3 linked regions of the Gluconacetobacter diazotrophicus PA1 5 genome follow. The protein of the gene in region 1 interacts with the protein of each later gene in a pairwise test. Links are inferred from orthologs where the notes say so. Each region holds a gene or a part of one and is shown in the gene's direction. Other genes may lie near its edges. The genes, in order: GDI_RS02470, cyoB and dnaE.

What was found.
Region 2: the proteins of GDI_RS02470 (region 1) and cyoB interact in binary tests that used the Escherichia coli proteins (3 or more experiments, as listed by UniProt). The link is inferred for Gluconacetobacter diazotrophicus PA1 5 from one-to-one orthologs.
Region 3: the proteins of GDI_RS02470 (region 1) and dnaE interact in binary tests that used the Escherichia coli proteins (3 or more experiments, as listed by UniProt). The link is inferred for Gluconacetobacter diazotrophicus PA1 5 from one-to-one orthologs.

The regions. Positions count from the first base shown.
Region 1 is NC_010125.1:521,096-524,522, forward strand. What follows is about bases 1-2,909. They hold GDI_RS02470 (aminotransferase), read left to right. Parts: upstream 1-826; coding sequence 827-1,993; downstream 1,994-2,909. Other genes in these bases: glnA (type I glutamate--ammonia ligase), read right to left, coding at 1-59; GDI_RS02465 (P-II family nitrogen regulator), read right to left, coding at 236-574; GDI_RS02480 (SDR family oxidoreductase), read right to left, coding at 2,179-2,909. Outside these bases: more of GDI_RS02480, read right to left, coding at 2,910-3,045; GDI_RS02485 (hypothetical protein), read right to left, coding at 3,042-3,427. UniProt on the Escherichia coli protein: Shows aminotransferase activity with methionine and histidine as substrates, and to a lesser extent also with phenylalanine.
Region 2 is NC_010125.1:2,074,658-2,081,227, reverse strand. What follows is about bases 2,264-5,210. They hold cyoB (cytochrome o ubiquinol oxidase subunit I), read left to right. Parts: upstream 2,264-2,713; coding sequence 2,714-4,708; downstream 4,709-5,210. Other genes in these bases: cyoC (cytochrome o ubiquinol oxidase subunit III), read left to right, coding at 4,708-5,210; cyoA (ubiquinol oxidase subunit II), read left to right, coding at 2,264-2,708. Outside these bases: GDI_RS09720 (IS481-like element ISGdi9 family transposase), read left to right, coding at 1-235; more of cyoA, read left to right, coding at 1,785-2,263; more of cyoC, read left to right, coding at 5,211-5,313; cyoD (cytochrome o ubiquinol oxidase subunit IV), read left to right, coding at 5,313-5,645; ferredoxin FdxA, read right to left, coding at 5,838-6,170; GDI_RS09685 (RNA-binding S4 domain-containing protein), read right to left, coding at 6,359-6,570. UniProt on the Escherichia coli protein: Cytochrome bo(3) ubiquinol oxidase is the terminal enzyme in the aerobic respiratory chain of E.coli that predominates when cells are grown at high aeration.
Region 3 is NC_010125.1:3,106,177-3,113,772, reverse strand. Bases 1,437-5,409 are described here. They hold dnaE (DNA polymerase III subunit alpha), read left to right. Parts: upstream 1,437-1,780; coding sequence 1,781-5,209; downstream 5,210-5,409. Other genes in these bases: GDI_RS14300 (ABC transporter ATP-binding protein), read left to right, coding at 1,437-1,771. In the rest of the region: GDI_RS14305 (lipoprotein-releasing ABC transporter permease subunit), read left to right, coding at 1-1,065; more of GDI_RS14300, read left to right, coding at 1,058-1,436; tsf (translation elongation factor Ts), read left to right, coding at 6,324-7,229; DNA repair protein RecO, read left to right, coding at 7,279-7,596. UniProt on the Escherichia coli protein: DNA polymerase III is a complex, multichain enzyme responsible for most of the replicative synthesis in bacteria. This DNA polymerase also exhibits 3' to 5' exonuclease activity. The alpha chain is the DNA polymerase catalytic subunit.

The DNA.
Region 1 (3,427 bases):
GCCTCCGCCGATGGGGACGGAGTCGTGGTCGGAGCTGAACTCGGGGCTTTTTTCGCCATTGCTGATTACCTGCCTTAACTTGGGATGCCGAACGACACGGCGGTGAAACGGTTACGAGACTGGGGCGCCGTTGTCGATAGGACATACGGACCCCGGCACCGGCTATCGGAAGCATGCCGGTGTCCACGGGGGCACCGGTCTCCGTCGGCCGGGAAGGGGATGGTGGCGCGGCGGGTCAGATGGCCTCCTCGCCGTGCTCTCCGGTGCGGATGCGGATGACGTCTTCCACCGGCAGGATGAAGATCTTGCCGTCACCGATGCGCCCGGTGCGCGCGGCGGCCATGATCGTCTCGACGGCGCGGTCCACCAAGTTGTCGGCGCAGACGATCTCCAGCTTCACCTTCGGCAGGAAATCGACGATGTATTCGGCGCCGCGATACAGTTCGGTGTGGCCTTTCTGGCGGCCGAATCCCTTGGCCTCGGTCACCGTGATGCCCATCAGGCCGATCTCGTGAAGGGCGTCCTTCACCTCGTCCAGCTTGAAGGGCTTGATGATGGCCTCGATCTTTTTCATGCCGCGTCGTCATGTCCCCGGGCAGCCCCGAAATCCCGGGGCAGCGATGTGCACACGCCCGGGCCGCCCGCCCGATCCCGTGGGCGCCGCGGGCCGCCCGTACCTGACACCGTTGCACGGGTTGCGCTTTCGGGCAATCGGATCGGATTGCAAAAGGCCGGCATTTTACGCACATCTGCGCATGGCCGGCGGATTGCAGCACGGATCGCAGCAGGGAAGGGCCCACAGGACGGGTCCGAAGGAAGGATGTTCATGAAATCGCTGAACAGCATGCTGTCCGGCCTGCCGACGACGATCTTCACCGTCATGTCGGCGCTGGCGGCGCGGCATGACGCCATCAATCTGGGCCAGGGCTTCCCGGACACCGAAGGACCGGCCGATCTGATCGAAGCCGCGGCGGCGGCCCTGCGCGACGGCCGCAACCAGTATCCGCCCCTGACCGGGGTCCCGGAACTGCGGACGGCGGTCGCGCGGTCGAACGCGCGATTCTATGGCCTGTCGGTCGATCCGGCGACCGAGGTGATCGTGACCTCCGGCGCGACCGAGGCCCTGGCGGCCTCGCTGATGGCGATGGTCGATCCGGGGGATGAGGTCGTGGTGCTGGAACCGCTCTATGACACCTACCTGCCGGTGATCCGCGCGCTGGGTGCCGTGGCGCGGCCGGTGCGCCTGACACCGCCGGACTGGTCCCTGCCGCGTGCCGAACTGGCGGCGGCTTTCGGGCCCAGGACCAAGGCAATCATGCTCAATTCCCCGATGAACCCGACGGGCAAGGTCTTCGGCCCGGACGAACTGGCCTTCATCGCCGACCTGGTGGCGCGCCACCAGGTCTATGCGATCTGTGACGAGGTGTACGAGCACCTGACATTCGGCGGTGCGCGCCATATCCCGCTGATGACCCTGCCGGGCATGCGCCCGCGTTGCGTGCGCATCGGCAGCGCGGGCAAGAGCTTCTCGCTGACCGGATGGAAGGTCGGCTATGTCACCGCGCCGGCCGCCATCGCCGCGACCGTCGCCAAGGCGCACCAGCTTCTGACCTTCACCACGCCGCCGAACCTGCAGCGCGCGGTCGCGGTGGGGCTGGACAAGGATACGGATTATTTCACCACCCTTGCCGCCGACATGCAGGCCAAGCGCGACTTGTTGTCCGACGGGCTGCGCGCCGCCGGCTTCGACGTGCTGCCGTGCGACGGCAGCTATTTCATCGTGGCGGATATCCGCTCGACCGGTTTCGCGGGGGACGACGTGGCGTTCTGCCGTGCCCTGACCGAACGGTGCCGGGTCACGGCGATTCCGGTCTCGGCCTTCTATGGTACCGACAACGCACCGGACCATCTGGTGCGATTCGCCTTCTGCAAGAAGGACCCGATCCTGGCCGAAGCCGTGGCCCGGATTCGGGCCGGCGTGCGCGATTTGTAGGAACGCCGGGCAAGGCCGGGCTCTTTTTCACCCTGTGGGTGATTGACGTGCCGGACGAGCTTCTCTAAATCACAGCCCGCTGTGGCGGACGTAGCTCAGCTGGTAGAGCGCCGGTTTGTGGTACCGGTGGTCGCGGGTTCGAGCCCCGTCGTTCGCCCCAGCGGATTTCCCGACAAGGTGGAAATTCACTTCGGGAAGAGGCGCGACAGGCCCTCTTCCAGAGGGATCGGCACGATCCCCAGTTCCCGTTCCATATCCCCGATATCGAAGGCCTTGTCTTCCAGCAGGCGCCGGATTTCGGCCGGCCCGACCGACGGCAGGCCGGGAATCCATCGTGCGATCGCGGCCGCCGCCATCATTGCCCCCGCCGGCACCGCCAGCACCGGGCGCGGGCGCAGTCCTGCGTGCCGCGCGACGGTCGCCGCGAAATCCCGATAGGTCAGCCGCGTCGCGCCCGCGATCACCAGGGCATGGGGGCCGTGCCACGGGCGGCGAAGCGCCGCGACCAGGCTGCTGGTGACGTCGTCCTGATGGACCGGCTGTACCAGCGTCCGTCCGCCGCCCGGCAAGGGCGTGACCGGCAGGCGGCGCAGCAGCGCCGCCAGGCGCTGGACGTTGTTTTCGCCCTGCGCGCCATAGATCATGGTGGGATGCAGGATCACCCCATCGCGGCCTGACCGCAGCAGCGCGGCCTCGCCCGCCAGCACCCCGTTGCCGTGATCGTCGGGCCAGCGGGTGAATTTGCGCGTGCTGCCCAGGCAGACCAGCGTGGCACCTGGGGGCATGGCCGCCAGCAGGGCCGGCACATGCCGCGCATGGGCGGTGCTGACCACCCGCGTGGCATCGGCCAGCGCCGCGCGCAACGTACCGGCCGGGCCGGTCAGGTCCGCGACCCGGGATGATCCGTCCAGCCCGGTGGCCTGCCAGCGCGCCGCGTCGCGCACCACCGGCACGACCGGAATATCCAACCGCGACAGGGCGCGGCACAACGCCGCCCCCGACCGCCCGGATGCCCCCACGACATGCACGGCATCCGTGGGGCGGGACGTCATGGCGTGCTGATGGACAGGCCCAGCAGGCCGGCGGTGGACGGGTCGCCGGCCATCGACAGGGCCACGCCCAGCATCAACAGGTTCAGCGGTTGCGGCGGCCGCAGCGTCAGCCGCAGCGGACGGTCCGGCGCGTCCAGGAACCGCCCCAGCGCCTGCATCGATATATCGGGCGACGCCGCCAGGGCGGAAATGACCTGCTGGCGATAGGCATCGGGCGGGACCTGCCGCGCGTGGGCCAGGCCATCCAGCACATGGCCGGCCAGGGACCGGTCGTGCCAGTCGATCGTGGCCGACACGATGCGCGCCGTCTCCGCCAGGCTCATGGGATCGTCGACCGGGATCTGGTCCAGGTCGGCCAGGACGGTCATGCGGCCCATCGCAG
Region 2 (6,570 bases), 1.6 Mb from region 1 along the record:
GGTCGAGAGGATGAACCGCACGATCAAGGACGCCACCGTCAAGCGCTTCTACTACGAAACACATGACCAGTTGCGTCAACACCTCGCCGACTTCGTTACCGCCTACAATTTCGCCCGCAGGCTCAAGACCCTGCGCGGCCTCACTCCATATGAATTCATTTGTCAGCAGTGGGAAAAAGAACCATCACGGTTCATACATAATCCGCACCACCAAATCCCGGGACCAAACAGGTAGGGCGGTCGTCGTATGTTTATAAATTGTAATTCGGCCGTGGAAGGATTCTCCTTGAATCGGAGCGGCCGCCCCCCACATCAGCCAAGTGATAGTCCGGAATTATCCGGACCAAGGAAGGATGTCATGGCTTTCAGCCCGGATTTTCGAACAATGACCCGACCCGCCGGTGCGGGAACCGACGCCGGGGCGATCGATCAGGGACTGCGCGCCTATATGCTCCGGGTCTATAACTGGATGGCGTCAGGGTTGGTGCTGACCGGCACCGTGGCGTACCTGGTGGCCAATACCAGCCTGCGCGCCGCGTTCTTCGCCGCCGTCATGACGCCGTCGGGTGTCGCCGTGCGGCCGACCGGCCTGGGCATGCTGGCGATGATCGCGCCGCTGGGCTTCGTGCTGGTCATGTCGCTGGGGGTGAACCGGCTGTCCCGGCAGGCGGTGCAGGCGCTGTTCTGGCTGTTCTGCGCCGTGATGGGCGCCAGCCTGTCCAGCATCCTGCTGACCTTCACCGGGGTGTCGGTGGTCCGCGTATTCTTCGTGACGGCGGGGACGTTCTCGGCCATGTCGATCTGGGGCTACGTTACCCGGACCGACCTGACGCGGTTCGGCTCGTTCCTGCTCATGGGCCTGTTCGGGCTGGTGATCGCGGGGCTGGTCAACATGTTCCTGCACAGCTCGGCCCTCTATATGCTGTACAGCGTCGTCGGCGTCTTCATCTTCGTCGGCCTGGCGGCTTCGACACCCAGCGCATCAAGATGACCTACCAGCAGTTCGCCTATTACGAAGGCCCCGAAGGCGCGGCGAAGCGCTCGGTCTATGACGCGCTGACCCTTTACCTGAACTTTATCAACCTGTTCCAGTTCCTGCTGCAGTTCATGGGCGTGCGCAGCAATCAGGATAACTGACGCGACCCCATGGGCCCCGTGGTCCCGGAATCCTGCAAGCCCCGCCATCCGGCGGGGCTTTTTTTGTGCATCGCCCTGGCCCGGGAAAGAGATGCAGGCAAAAACGCCTTGGGAATTTGCCAAAAATAAGACTTATTCTGCCTCGGAAAGAGTTCGATGACGGCGATGTGAACTCTCCGACATGCGAGGATCTTGTTGAAATCATGGGACTTAATCCCAGGCATTTCGTTGACTCGTAATAATATGAAACATTATGTGAAGTCTTGCTTGTCAGGTCCTTCCGGTCGGATAAGGCAGATAGAGAACTGTACGAAAGGGTATCTGCGCAGATAGGACGCTTCTGGACACTAGGCGGCACGAGGGTATCCGTCTCTGCCCGATCCGGCGGAGGAGGGCATCGCCGATCGGAATCCTTGATCGAGATCATGGTCGAATGGCCGGGGTAAACTCATGAGGGAGACGATCCGACGAAGACCTCCTATTCGAATCAGGGGGGTGGACGAAGGCTTGATGTCACTTGAAGTGAAGAACGGTGGGATGCCTGATCGGGTTCCGCAGTAAACATGAAACGTGACCGTTGTTGTTTTAAGCCCGTGGACGAAGCGAGCATGTGAGCAAGGGTGATGTCGAAACCAACGAGGCGTGAGATGAAGAAAAAAATCTTGCCAAGATTATCGAATTTATTGTGTTTGTCCTCAGCGTTCCTCTTGGCGGGATGTGACTGGGTGACCCTCAACCCCAAGGGCGTCATCGGTGTTCAGGAAAAGAGCCTGATCCTGAGCGCGACCTACGCGATGCTGCTGGTCGTCGTGCCGGTCATCGTCCTGACGCTGCTGTTCGCGTGGCAGTACCGCCAGTCGAACACGAGCGCCGAATATCTTCCGAAATGGGCGCATTCCAACAAGATCGAGGTCGTGATCTGGCTCGTGCCCAGCCTGATCATCCTGTTCCTGGCGGTCCTGACCTATCAGACCTGCCATTCGCTCGACCCCTATCGCCCGATCGATGACGAAACGAACGTGAAGCCGATTCATGTCGATGTCGTCGCCCTGGACTGGAAGTGGCTGTTCATCTACCCCGACGAGGGGATCGCCACCGTCAACCAGATGGCCTTCCCGGTGAATACGCCGGTCGATTTCCGGATCACCTCTGATTCGGTCATGAACTCGTTCTTCATTCCGCAGCTCGGCTCGCAGGTCTACGCCATGGCCGGCATGCGCACGCAGCTTCACCTGATTGCCAACGAAGCCGGCAACTACCTGGGTGAATCGGCCAACTTCAGCGGCCGCGGCTTCTCGGACATGCAGTTCCGCGCGCTGGCGATGAGCAACGACGACTACAACGCCTGGGTCCAGAAGGTTAAGGCGTCCTCCGAACAGCTCGACGGTTCGAACTATCCCAAGCTGGCGGCGCCCAGCGAGAAGAACCCGGTCGAGTATTTCTCGCACGTTTCATCCAGCTTCTTCGATGGGATCGTGGCCAAGTACAACAACGGCATGATCATGGATGAGGGCACGGGCAAGTTGAAGCCGGTGCAGTCCGCAATGTCCGACATGAATATGAAGGAATAGGACAGATGTTAGGAAAATTAAGCTGGTCGGACATCCCGTTCGATGTGCCGATTCTTGTTGGAACCTTCGCCGGCGTCGCGATCGTCGGGCTGGCCGTCCTTGGCCTGATCACCTATTACGGCAAGTGGGGCTATCTCTGGAAAGAGTGGCTCACCTCGGTCGATCACAAGCGTCTCGGCGTGATGTATATCGTCTTGGCCCTGCTCGCCCTTGCCCGCGGCTTCGCGGACGCCGTCATGATGCGCTCGCAGCTCGCGCTGGCCTATGCCGGCAATCCGGGCTACCTGCCGCCGCACCATTACGACCAGATCTTCTCGGCCCACGGCACCATCATGATCTTCTTCATGGCGATGGCGTTCATGAGCGGACTGATGAACGTGATCGTGCCGCTGCAGATCGGTGCCCGCGACGTGGCCTTCCCGTTCGTGAACTCGGTCAGCTTCTGGATGACGACGATCAGCTTCGTCCTGATCAACATCTCGCTGTTCATCGGCGAGTTCTCGCAGTGCGGCTGGCTGGCGTATCCGCCCCTGTCGGAACTGCAGTTCAGCCCCGGCGTCGGCGTCGACTACTACATCTGGGCCGTGCAGCTTTCGGGTGTCGGCACGCTGCTGACGGGCATCAACTTCTTCACGACCATCGTGAAGATGCGCGCCCCCGGCATGACCTTCATGAAGATGCCGGTGTTCACCTGGACCATCCTCTGCAACACCGTGCTGATCATGGTGGCGTTCCCGTTCCTGACGGTGGCCCTGGCTCTGCTGGGTCTGGACCGTTATTTCGGGATGCACTTCTTCACCAATGACGGTGGCGGCAACCAGATGCTGTACCTCAACCTGATCTGGGCGTGGGGTCATCCGGAAGTCTACATCCTGGTCCTGCCGGCCTTCGGCGCGTTCTCGGAAATCACGCAGACCTTCTCGCGCAAGCCGCTGTTCGGCTACAACACCATGGTCTACGCGACCTGCTCGATCATGGGCCTGTCGCTGGTGGTATGGGCGCATCACTTCTTCACCATGGGCGCCGGCGCCAACGTCAACGCGTTCTTCGGCATCATGACGATGATCATCGCGATCCCGACGGGCGTGAAGATCTTCAACTGGCTGTTCACCATCTACAAGGGCCGTGTTGAGTTCAACGGCATCATGTACTGGGTGATCGGCTTCATGGTCACCTTCTCCATCGGTGGCATGACCGGCGTCATGCTGGCCATCCCGGCCGCCGACTTCGTCCTGCACAACAGCCTGTTCGTCATCGCCCACTTCCACAACGTCATCATCGGCGGTGTGTATTTCGGTTATGTCGCCGCGATGGCTTTCTGGTGGCCGAAGGCTTTCGGCTTCAAGATGAACGAAGCCTGGGGCAAGCGTGCCTTCTGGTGCTGGCTCGTGGGTTTCTACATGGCGTTCATGCCGCTCTATGTCCTGGGTTTCGAGGGCATGACGCGTCGCATGGACCACTATGACAACCCGGCCTGGCATCCGTGGATGGTGATGGCCTCGATCGGCGCCGCGATCGTCGCGCTGGGCGTGGTCTGCCAGCTGACCCAGATCTATGTCTCGATCCGTGACCGCAACCTGCCGGAAAGCCGTGACCTGACGGGCGATCCGTGGAATGCGCGCACGCTGGAATGGTCCACCTCGTCCCCGCCGCCGTTCTACAACTTCGCGGTTGTGCCCACGGTGCACGAGCTGGATGCCTTCGCCCACGACAAGGAAGCCGGCATCGACACCCGTTCGGCCGGTGCGACCTATCAGCCGATCCACATGCCGAAGAACACGTCGGCTGGCTTCTTCATCGGTGTGTTCAGCCTGATCCTCGGCTTCGCCGCGGTCTGGTACATCTGGTGGCTCGCGGCTGTCGGCCTGCTCGGTGTCATTGGGACCCTGATCGCGCGGAGCAGCAACAACGACGTCGACTACTACGTGCCGGCGGCCGAAGTTGCCCGTATCGAGAACGAGCATACCCGTAACCTCTTGGCAGCACAGGCGGCGGAATAATGGCGCACGATATAACTGCTGACGCGGCCCACGCCCACGAGGAACACCACGAATCTCCGGTGGTGTTCGGGTTCTGGCTGTATCTGATGACGGACTGCCTCATCTTCGGCACACTGTTCGCAGTGTTCGCGGTGATGCGCACCCAGTTTGCCGGTGGTCCCACCGGCAAGGACCTCTTCGAGCTGAATGGCGTCGGGATTGAAACGGCGCTTCTGCTGGTCAGCTCGATCACCTATGGCTTTGCCATGATCAACGCCCACAAGAACAAGCTGGGCGCGATGCGAGGATGGCTGGTCCTGACCTTCCTGATGGGTCTGGGGTTCCTGTTCATGGAAATCCGCGAATTCTCGCATATGGTGGCTGAAGGCAACGGCCCGGATCGCAGCGCGTTCCTGTCGTCCTTCTTCACCCTGGTGGGAACGCACGGCCTGCACGTGACCTGCGGCCTGCTGTGGATGGCGGTCCTGATGGTCCAGTCGATGGGCCAGACCGTCCTGTCCGAGCGGATGATGAACAAGCTGACCTGCCTCAGCCTGTTCTGGCACTTTCTGGACATCGTCTGGATCTGTGTCTTCACCTTTGTCTATCTGATGAGTGTGATCTGATGGCTGACGCGCACACTGCCCATTCGGGCTCGAGCCACGGAAGCGTAGGGTCTTACCTTACCGGGTTCGTGATTTCCGTCGTGCTGACGGCGGCGGCCTTCGGCGTCGTCATGGCGCACAGCTTCTCGCCGTCCGGCACGATTGCCGCCATCGCCATCCTGGCGGCGGTGCAGGTCGTGGTTCATCTGGTGTTCTTCCTCCACATGAACACGTCGTCCGAGCAGCGTTGGAACGTGATGGCCTTCGTCTTCACGGTTACGGCGGTGCTGATCCTGATCGTCGGCACCGTGTTCATCATGCACGACACCGCGATCAACATGATGTCGCGGTAACAGCCATCATCCAGGTGCCCCCGGGCACCTGGGTCCTGGACTGTCCGCATGGAGAGCGTGACCGGGTTTCGGCCCGGTCACGTTTTTCATTGAAAAAGGCCGGTGAGGAGAAATCCTCACCGGCCTTTTCATGTGTCCGGGGCGGGCCCTGTACCCCGCCGGGTATTATCCCGACGGGGTGTCGTCTTCTGCTCAGTCCTTGTGCGGCTCGGGGGACAGCAGGTCCTTCTTGCCCGGCTTGTCCTTCCATTCCTCGGCATCGGCCGGGGCGGTACCCTTGCGGGTGATGTTGGGCCATTTGGCGGAATAGGATGCGTTGATCTCGGCCCAGGCCGCGGCGCGGTCGTCGCTGTCGGGGACGATGGCTTCCGCCGGGCATTCAGGCTCACACACGCCGCAATCGATGCACTCATCGGGGTTGATGACCAGGAAATTTTCGCCGGCATAGAAGCAGTCGACCGGGCACACCTCGACACAGTCCATGAATTTGCAGCGGATGCAGTTTTCGGTGACCACGTAGGTCATCGCTCGTCTCCGATTATCTGATGCTGGGGATGGCATCGCCTGTTGATGACATCGGACCAGCCTGGGGCCGGCGAGGGGCCGTTTGCGGGTCCTCGCCTACGATGCGGGCAGGTATGAAAGCCTTTTGGCGCCATGGCAAGTCAAAGGGCGAGCCAAAGACGACCTGGATGGCGGGCCCGCTTATGGCACTATCCAGCCTCTGCCTGCTCGGGCACTATATCATAGAGCAGGCGGGCAAGCGTGGCCGATCCGCGTCGCGGTACCAGGCCCAGGACCCGCACGACCATCACGCCATGATCCCCCGCTCCCGGCAGGGTCAGGACGTCCCCCCGCCGCACCAGGGCGTGGGCTTTCTCGGTTCGCTGGCGGTTGATGCGTACCAGCCCATCCTGCGCCATGC
Region 3 (7,596 bases), 2.6 Mb from region 1 along the record:
CTGAACGGCGATCTCAGCCTGTTCGGCGTGACCCGCACCATCCAGAACTACGACGACCTGGCGGCGACCGTGCGGCAGGTGCCTGGCGTCGTCACCGCCACACCGCTGATCGAAGGGCAGGTACTGCTCAATTCCGGCAGCTACAACGCGGGCGGGATGGTACGGGGCATGACCCGCGCCGGGCTGCACGACCTGCATGAAATCAGCGATTCCCTCATCGCCGGGTCGCTGGACGATTTCGCGGGCAATGATGCGATCATCGTCGGCGTGACCCTGGCGGAACGGGCCGGGCTTTCCGTGGGGTCGAAGCTGACGCTGATCTCGCCCAACGGTGCGGCGACGCCCTTCGGCACCATGCCGCGCATCCGCGCCTATCGCGTGGTCGCGATCTTCGATGCCGGAATGCACGACTATAATTCCAGCTACGTCTTCCTGCCGCTGCCGGCGGCGCAGATCTATTTCGAAATGCCCGCCCAGGTGACGCAGGTCCAGGTGACGACCCGGGATGCGACGAACGTCCAGCCGGTGCGCATGGCGATCGAGCAGGCCGTCGCCGACCCGCGCATCCGCGTGCTGGACTGGACACAGAGCAACAACGCCTTCTTCGGCGCGGTCACGGTGGAACAGAACGTGATGTTCCTGATCCTGACCCTGATCGTGCTGGTGGCGGCCTTCAACGTGATTTCGTCCCTGATCATGATGGTCAAGGACAAGACCGGCGACATCGCGGTGCTGCGCACCATCGGCGCCAGCCGGGGGGCGATCATGCGCATCTTCCTGATGTGCGGGGCCTCGGTCGGCGTGACGGGCACGGTGGTCGGCACCGTGCTGGGCATCGTGTTCTGCCTGAATATCGAACGCATCCGGCAGGGGCTGCAATCGCTGACCGGGACCAACCTGTTCAACCCGGAAATCTATTACCTGGAACATCTGCCGGCCAAGCTGGTCTGGTCCCAGGTGTCCGAGGTCATCGTCATGGCGCTGGTCCTGTCGCTGCTGGCCACGCTCTACCCGTCCTGGCGTGCCGCCCGGACCGATCCCGTCGAGGCCCTGCGCCATGAGTGAGACCGTGAATGAGGCTGGCCGGGACCCGCTGGTGCTGTCCGACGTCTGGCGCACGTTCCACAGCGGGGACGAGCGGCTGGACGTGCTGCAGGGCGCGGACCTGACCCTGCGCGCGGGCGAGATCGTGGCCCTGGTCGCGCCGTCGGGCACCGGCAAATCGACCCTGCTGCATCTGGCCGGATTGCTGGAATCCCCTGATCGCGGGCAGGTCCTGGTCGGCGGCCAGGATGCGGGGCGCCTGGACGATTCCGGGCGCACGGCCATCCGCCGCCGCCGCATCGGCTTCGTCTACCAGTTCCATCACCTGCTGGCGGAATTCACGGCGCGGGAAAACGTGGTGCTGCCGCAACTGATCGCGGGTGTGGCCAGGGCCGACGCCCGTGCCCGGGCGGACGCGCTGCTGGGCTCGTTCGGGCTGGCGCACCGGCTGGACCATCTGCCCGGTCGCCTGTCGGGGGGCGAAAAGCAGCGCGTGGCCATCGCCCGCGCGCTGGCCAACCGGCCGGGCATCCTGCTGGCGGACGAACCGACCGGCAACCTGGACGTCCACACCTCGGACGCGGTGTTCGACGAATTGCTGCGCATGGTCCGGGGCGAGGGCGTGGCCGCCCTGATCGCGACCCATAACGAGGCCCTGGCCGCCCGCATGGACCGCGTCGTGACCCTGCGCGACGGACGGTTGGTGGACGTGGCCCCCGTGGCGTAGGATCGCGCCATGCCCCACGCCGATTTCGTCCATCTTCGCGTTCATTCCGCCTATTCGCTCAGCCAGGGGGCGATCCGCATCCCCGAGATCGCGTCCCTGGCGCAGGACATGCGCATGCCGGCGGTGGCGATCACCGATACCGGCAACCTGTTCGGGGCGCTGGAATTCTCGCAATATTGCTCGGGCAAGGGGGTGCAGCCGATCATCGGCTGTCAGGTCGGCCTGCCGCCGCGCAACGACAAGCCCGGCGCGCCGGCCGAGCCCGTCGTCCTGCTGGCGCAGGACGAAACCGGGCTGATGAACCTGCAATACCTGTCTTCGCAGGGGTTCCTGACGGGCGACACCGCCGAGCCGACGGTGACGCTGGACGTGCTGTGCGAGCGGGCGGAGGGACTGATCCTGCTGACCGGCGGCACGCGCGGCCCGCTGTTCCGCATGCTGGCCGACGGGCAGCAGGACGAGGTCGCGCAGTGGCTGGAACGGCTGCACGCCGCCTTCGGAGACCGGCTGGCGGTCGAACTGCACCGGCACGGGCTGCCGGTCGAAAAGGCGGTCGAACCCGGCATGATCGCGCTGGCCGACCGGATGGGCCTGCCGCTGGTCGCGACCAACGAATGCTTCTTCCCCCGGCCGGAGATGTACGAGGCGCATGACGCGCTGCTGTGCATCGCCCAGGGCCGCACGATGGCCGAGCGCGACCGCTGGCGGGTCACGCCGGAACATTGGTTCAAGCCCCCCGCGATGATGCGCGACCTGTTCGCGGACCTGCCGGAAGCCTGCGACAACACGCTGGCCATCGCCCGGCGCTGCGCGGTGCGGGTGGAAACCCGCAAGCCCCTGCTGCCGGTCTGCCCCAAGGTGCAGCCGGGCGCGACCGAGGAGCAGACCCTGCGCGCCATGGCCGAGGACGGGCTGGCCCGCCGGCTGGCGCGCATGGACATGGATGACGCGACCCGTCAGGTCTATCGCGACCGGCTGACGTTCGAGCTGGATATCATCGCGAAGATGGGCTTCCCCGGCTATTTCATGATCGTCGCGGACTTCATCCAGTGGGCGAAGGCGCATGACATTCCGGTGGGGCCGGGGCGCGGATCGGGGGCGGGGTCGCTGGCGGCCTGGGCGCTGACGATCACCGATATCGACCCGATTCCCTTCAACCTGCTGTTCGAACGGTTCCTGAACCCCGAACGCGTGTCGATGCCCGACTTCGACATCGATTTCTGCCAGGACCGGCGGGACGAGGTCATCCGCTACGTCCGCGGCGAATACGGTCCCGACCGCGTGGCGCAGATCATCACCTTCGGCAAGCTGCAGGCCCGGGCGGCGGTACGCGACGTGGGCCGCGTGCTGGGCCTGCCGTTCGGCATGGTCAACAAGGTCGCGGAACTGATCCCCAACAATCCGGCCAAGCCCGTGACCCTGAAACAGGCGATCGACGGCGAGCCCCGCCTGCAGGAGATGCGCGATACCGACGAGGCGATCCGCCGCCTGATGGAAATCGCGCTCCAGCTCGAAGGGCTGTACCGCCACGCCAGCACCCATGCGGCCGGCGTCGTGATCGGCGACCGGCAACTGGTCGAACTGGTGCCGCTCTACCGCGATCCCAAGAGCGACATGCTGGTCACCCAGTACAACATGAAGTTCGTCGAGCAGGCGGGGCTGGTGAAGTTCGACTTCCTGGGCCTGACCACCCTGACCATCCTGCAGCGCGCCTGCCAGTTCCTGAAGGGGCTGGACGTGACGGTCGATCTGACCACGCTGCCGCTGGACGACGCCCCGACGTACGAGATGCTGGCGCGCGGCGACACGGGCGGCGTGTTCCAGTTCGAAGGCGCGGGCATGCGCGACGTGCTGAAGCAGATGCGCCCGACGCGGCTGGAGGACCTGATCGCCGCCGTGGCGCTCTACCGTCCCGGCCCCATGGCCAACATCCCCGATTACTGCCGCCGCAAGCACGGCGAGGCGTGGGAGCCCCCGCACGAGGAGATCCGCTCGATCCTGGAAGAGACCTACGGCATCATGGTCTACCAGGAACAGGTGATGCAGATCGCCCAGAAGATGGCGGGCTACAGCCTGGGCGGCGCCGACCTGCTGCGCCGCGCGATGGGCAAGAAGATCCGCGCCGAGATGGACAAGCAGCGCGAGATCTTCACCGAGGGCGCGGTCGGTCGCGGCATCGACCCCGAGAAGGCGGCCGAGGTCTTCGACCTGATGGCCAAGTTCGCCGATTACGGCTTCAACAAATCCCACGCCGCCGCCTATGCGCTGGTGTCGTACCAGACGGCGTGGATGAAGGCGAACCATCCGGTGCCGTTCCTGGCCGCCTGCATGTCTCTGGCGCGGGAAAAGACCGACAAGCTGGCGGCCCTGCGGCAGGAGGCCGAGCGGCTGGGCATTCCCGTCCTGCCGCCCGACATCAACGCTTCGGGGCCGGATTTCACCGTCGAGCGCCTGGCCGACGGCCGCCTGGGCATCCGCTACGCGCTGGCGGCGGTCAAGAAGGTCGGATTCGCGGCGATGGAGGCCCTGGTGGCGTCGCGCGGCGACCGTCCGTTCGCCGACCTGTCGGACCTGGCGGCGCGTGTGGACCCGCGCCAGTTGAACAAGATGCAGATCGAAAACCTGGCCAAGGCCGGGGCCTTCGACACGGTGGTGCCCAACCGCGCCCTGGTCGCGGCGGCGGCGGAGACGGTCCTGCGCCGCGCCAACACCAAGGCGCAGGAGGCCGCGAGCGGCCAGATCGGCCTGTTCGGCGGCGGAGGGCCCACGCCGGCGCCGGAACCGCTGCGCCTGCCGGACGTGACCGACTGGCCGGAATTCGAACGGCTGGGGATGGAGGCCGAGGCCATCGGCTTCCACCTGACGGCGCATCCGCTCGATTCCTACGGCCTGCTGCTGCGCCGGCTGGGGGCCGTGCGCGCCACGGCGCTGGAGGCCGCCGCCCAGGCCGGGCTGACGCGGGTCAAGATCGCCGGCTGCGTGGTCGACCGCAAGGAACGCCCGACCCGCACCGGCAGCAAGATGGCCTGGGTGCGCCTGTCCGATTCCAGCGGCGGGTGCGAGGTCACGCTGTTTTCCGAGGTCCTGTCGCGCACCCGCGACATCCTGACCGCCGGCACCGCCGTGCTGGTGACGGCCGATCTGCGCCTGGACGGCGAGGCCCTGCGCATCACCGGCAGCGACGTGGTGGCGCTGGAACAGGCGGCGGCCGACGCGGCGGCGGAACTGCGCATCTGGTTCGACCGCGAGGACGCGATCACCCCGATCCACGCCATCCTGTCCGAGGAGAAGGGGGGGCGCGGCAAGGTCATCCTGCTGCCGTCGGTGGCCGAAACCCGCGATGTCGAGGTGCGGCTGGGCGGCGCCTATCGCGTCACGCCGCGCATGGCGCAGATGATCAAGGCCGTCGCCGGCGTGGCCCGGGTCGAACAGGGATAGGATCAGGGGTAGGGGCAGTTTCCCGCCGCGCCGCGCTTGCATTGCACGGCAAAAAAGGTCATATCGACGCCCGTCGGCCCCTCGGCCGGCAATTCGCACGCGAAGCAGTGCCTCTGGTGTCCTGCGGGATTTCCCCCGGGACCGGCGCTTCGCGGAGGACCAACCAGAAGATCAAGGATTTGGCCGATCATGGCTATGCCCGATTTCACGATGCGCCAGCTGCTGGAAGCCGGCGTTCATTTCGGACACCACACCCGCCGCTGGAACCCGCGCATGGCGCCGTTCCTGTTCGGCGTGCGCAACCAGGTTCACATCATCGATCTGCAGCAGACGGTGCCGATGCTGGACCGCGCGCTGAAGGCGATCCGTGACACCGTCGCCGGCGGTGGCCGCGTCCTGTTCGTCGGCACCAAGCGCGCCGCCGCCGACCAGATCGCCGAGGCCGCGAAGCGGTCCGGCCAGTATTACGTCAACCACCGCTGGCTGGGCGGCATGCTGACGAATTGGAAGACCATCACCGGTTCGATCAAGCGCCTGCGCCAGATCGACGACATGCTGACCGGGGACACGCACGGCCTGACGAAGAAGGAAATCCTGGACATCACCCGCAACCGCGAGAAGCTGGAGCGGTCGCTGGGTGGTATCAAGGAGATGGGCGGCCTGCCGGACATCCTGTTCGTGATCGACACGAACAAGGAGAAGCTGGCCGTCGAGGAAGCCAACAAGCTGGGCATCCCGGTCGTCGCGATCCTGGACAGGCAATTCCGATCCGCGCGGCGGTGACTTTCCAGATCCCGGAAAATAGAAGATTGCCATCCGCGGCCATCGCCCTGTAGTTGAGAACTGGTGTGGGGCGGGGTGCTGATCGGCATCTCGACGAAGATGGGCGCGTCGGGCCAGGATTTCGGCGCCGCCGAGGAACTGCCGGTCGACACGGCGGCCGAAGCCGCCGCGGCCGAGGCTGCCCCCGCGGCCTGAGTGTCGCGGACTGGAGTTTGACGGGTTCCACCCCGCGCCGCCCGGGCGGCGCGGGGTGGGATCTTCACGATGACAGATGCAAGGGCGCGCCCTGCCGTCACGGCAGGGCGCGCGCCTGCCTTGAGGAGTGACGCATATGGCGGAGATTACCGCAGCCCTGGTGAAGGAACTTCGCGAGAAGACCGGTGCCGGCATGATGGACTGCAAGAAGGCCCTGAACGAGGCCGGCGGCGAGATCGAGGGCGCGATCGACTGGCTGCGCACCAAGGGCCTGGCGGCGGCCGCGAAGAAGTCGGGCCGCGTGACGGCCGAGGGCCTGGTGGCCGTGGCCTCGGCCCCCCGCGCTGCCGCGATGGTCGAAGTGAACGCCGAAACCGACTTCGTCGCGCGCAACGAGAGCTTCCAGGCGTTCGTCGAGGCCGTGGCCCGCGCTGCGCTGACCGCCGGCGAGGACCTGGAGAAGATCAAGGCCGTGGTGCTGGACAGCGGCCGCACCGTCGCTGACGAGCTGACCCACCTGATCGCGACGATCGGCGAGAACATGTCGATCCGCCGCGCCCGCGTGCTGAGCGTGCCGTCGGGCGTCGTCGCCAGCTACATCCATTCCGCCGTCCGTCCGGGCCTGGGCAAGATCGGCGTCCTGGCCGCCATCGAAGCCCCGTCCGAGAGCGAGGCGCTGGAACTGCTGGGCCGCCAGGTCGGCATGCATGTCGCCGCCACCCGCCCGGCCGCGCTGGACATCGACAGCGTCGATCCCGCGTCGCTGGAGCGCGAGCGTGCGGTGCTGGTCGAGCAGGCCCGTGCCTCCGGCAAGCCCGAAGCGATCATCGAGAAGATGGTCGAAGGCCGCATCCGCAAGTTCTACGAGGAAGTGGTCCTGCTGGAGCAGGTCTGGGTGCATGACGGCGAAAGCACCGTCCGCAAGGTCGTCCAGAAGGCCGGCGCCAAGCTGAGCGGCTTCGATCGCTTCCAGCTCGGTGAAGGCATCGAGAAGGAAGAGAACGACTTCGCGGCCGAGGTCGCCAAGGCGGCCGGCGTCTGACCGGCACGCGACCCTCTGATCGCAGCCTGAACGGGGCGGGGCCTTCCTGATGGAATGGGAGGCACCCGCCCTTGTGCTGTCTGCGTCCCCCTATGGCGAAAGCAGCGCCATCGTCCATCTGCTGACCGAGGATCTCGGCCTGGTCCACGGCCTGGCCCGTGGGGGCACCGCCCGCGCCAACCGCGCGCTGTGGCAGCCCGGTAACCTGATCCGCGCCTCCTGGCGGGGGCGCCTGCCGGACCAGTTGGGCAATCTGTCCGGCGAACTGGTCCATGGGTCCGCCGCGCGGCTGATGTCCGCGCCGCTGGCCCTGGCGATGCTGGCCTCGGCCTGCGCGGTGGCCGACGGCACCCTGCCCGAGCGCGAA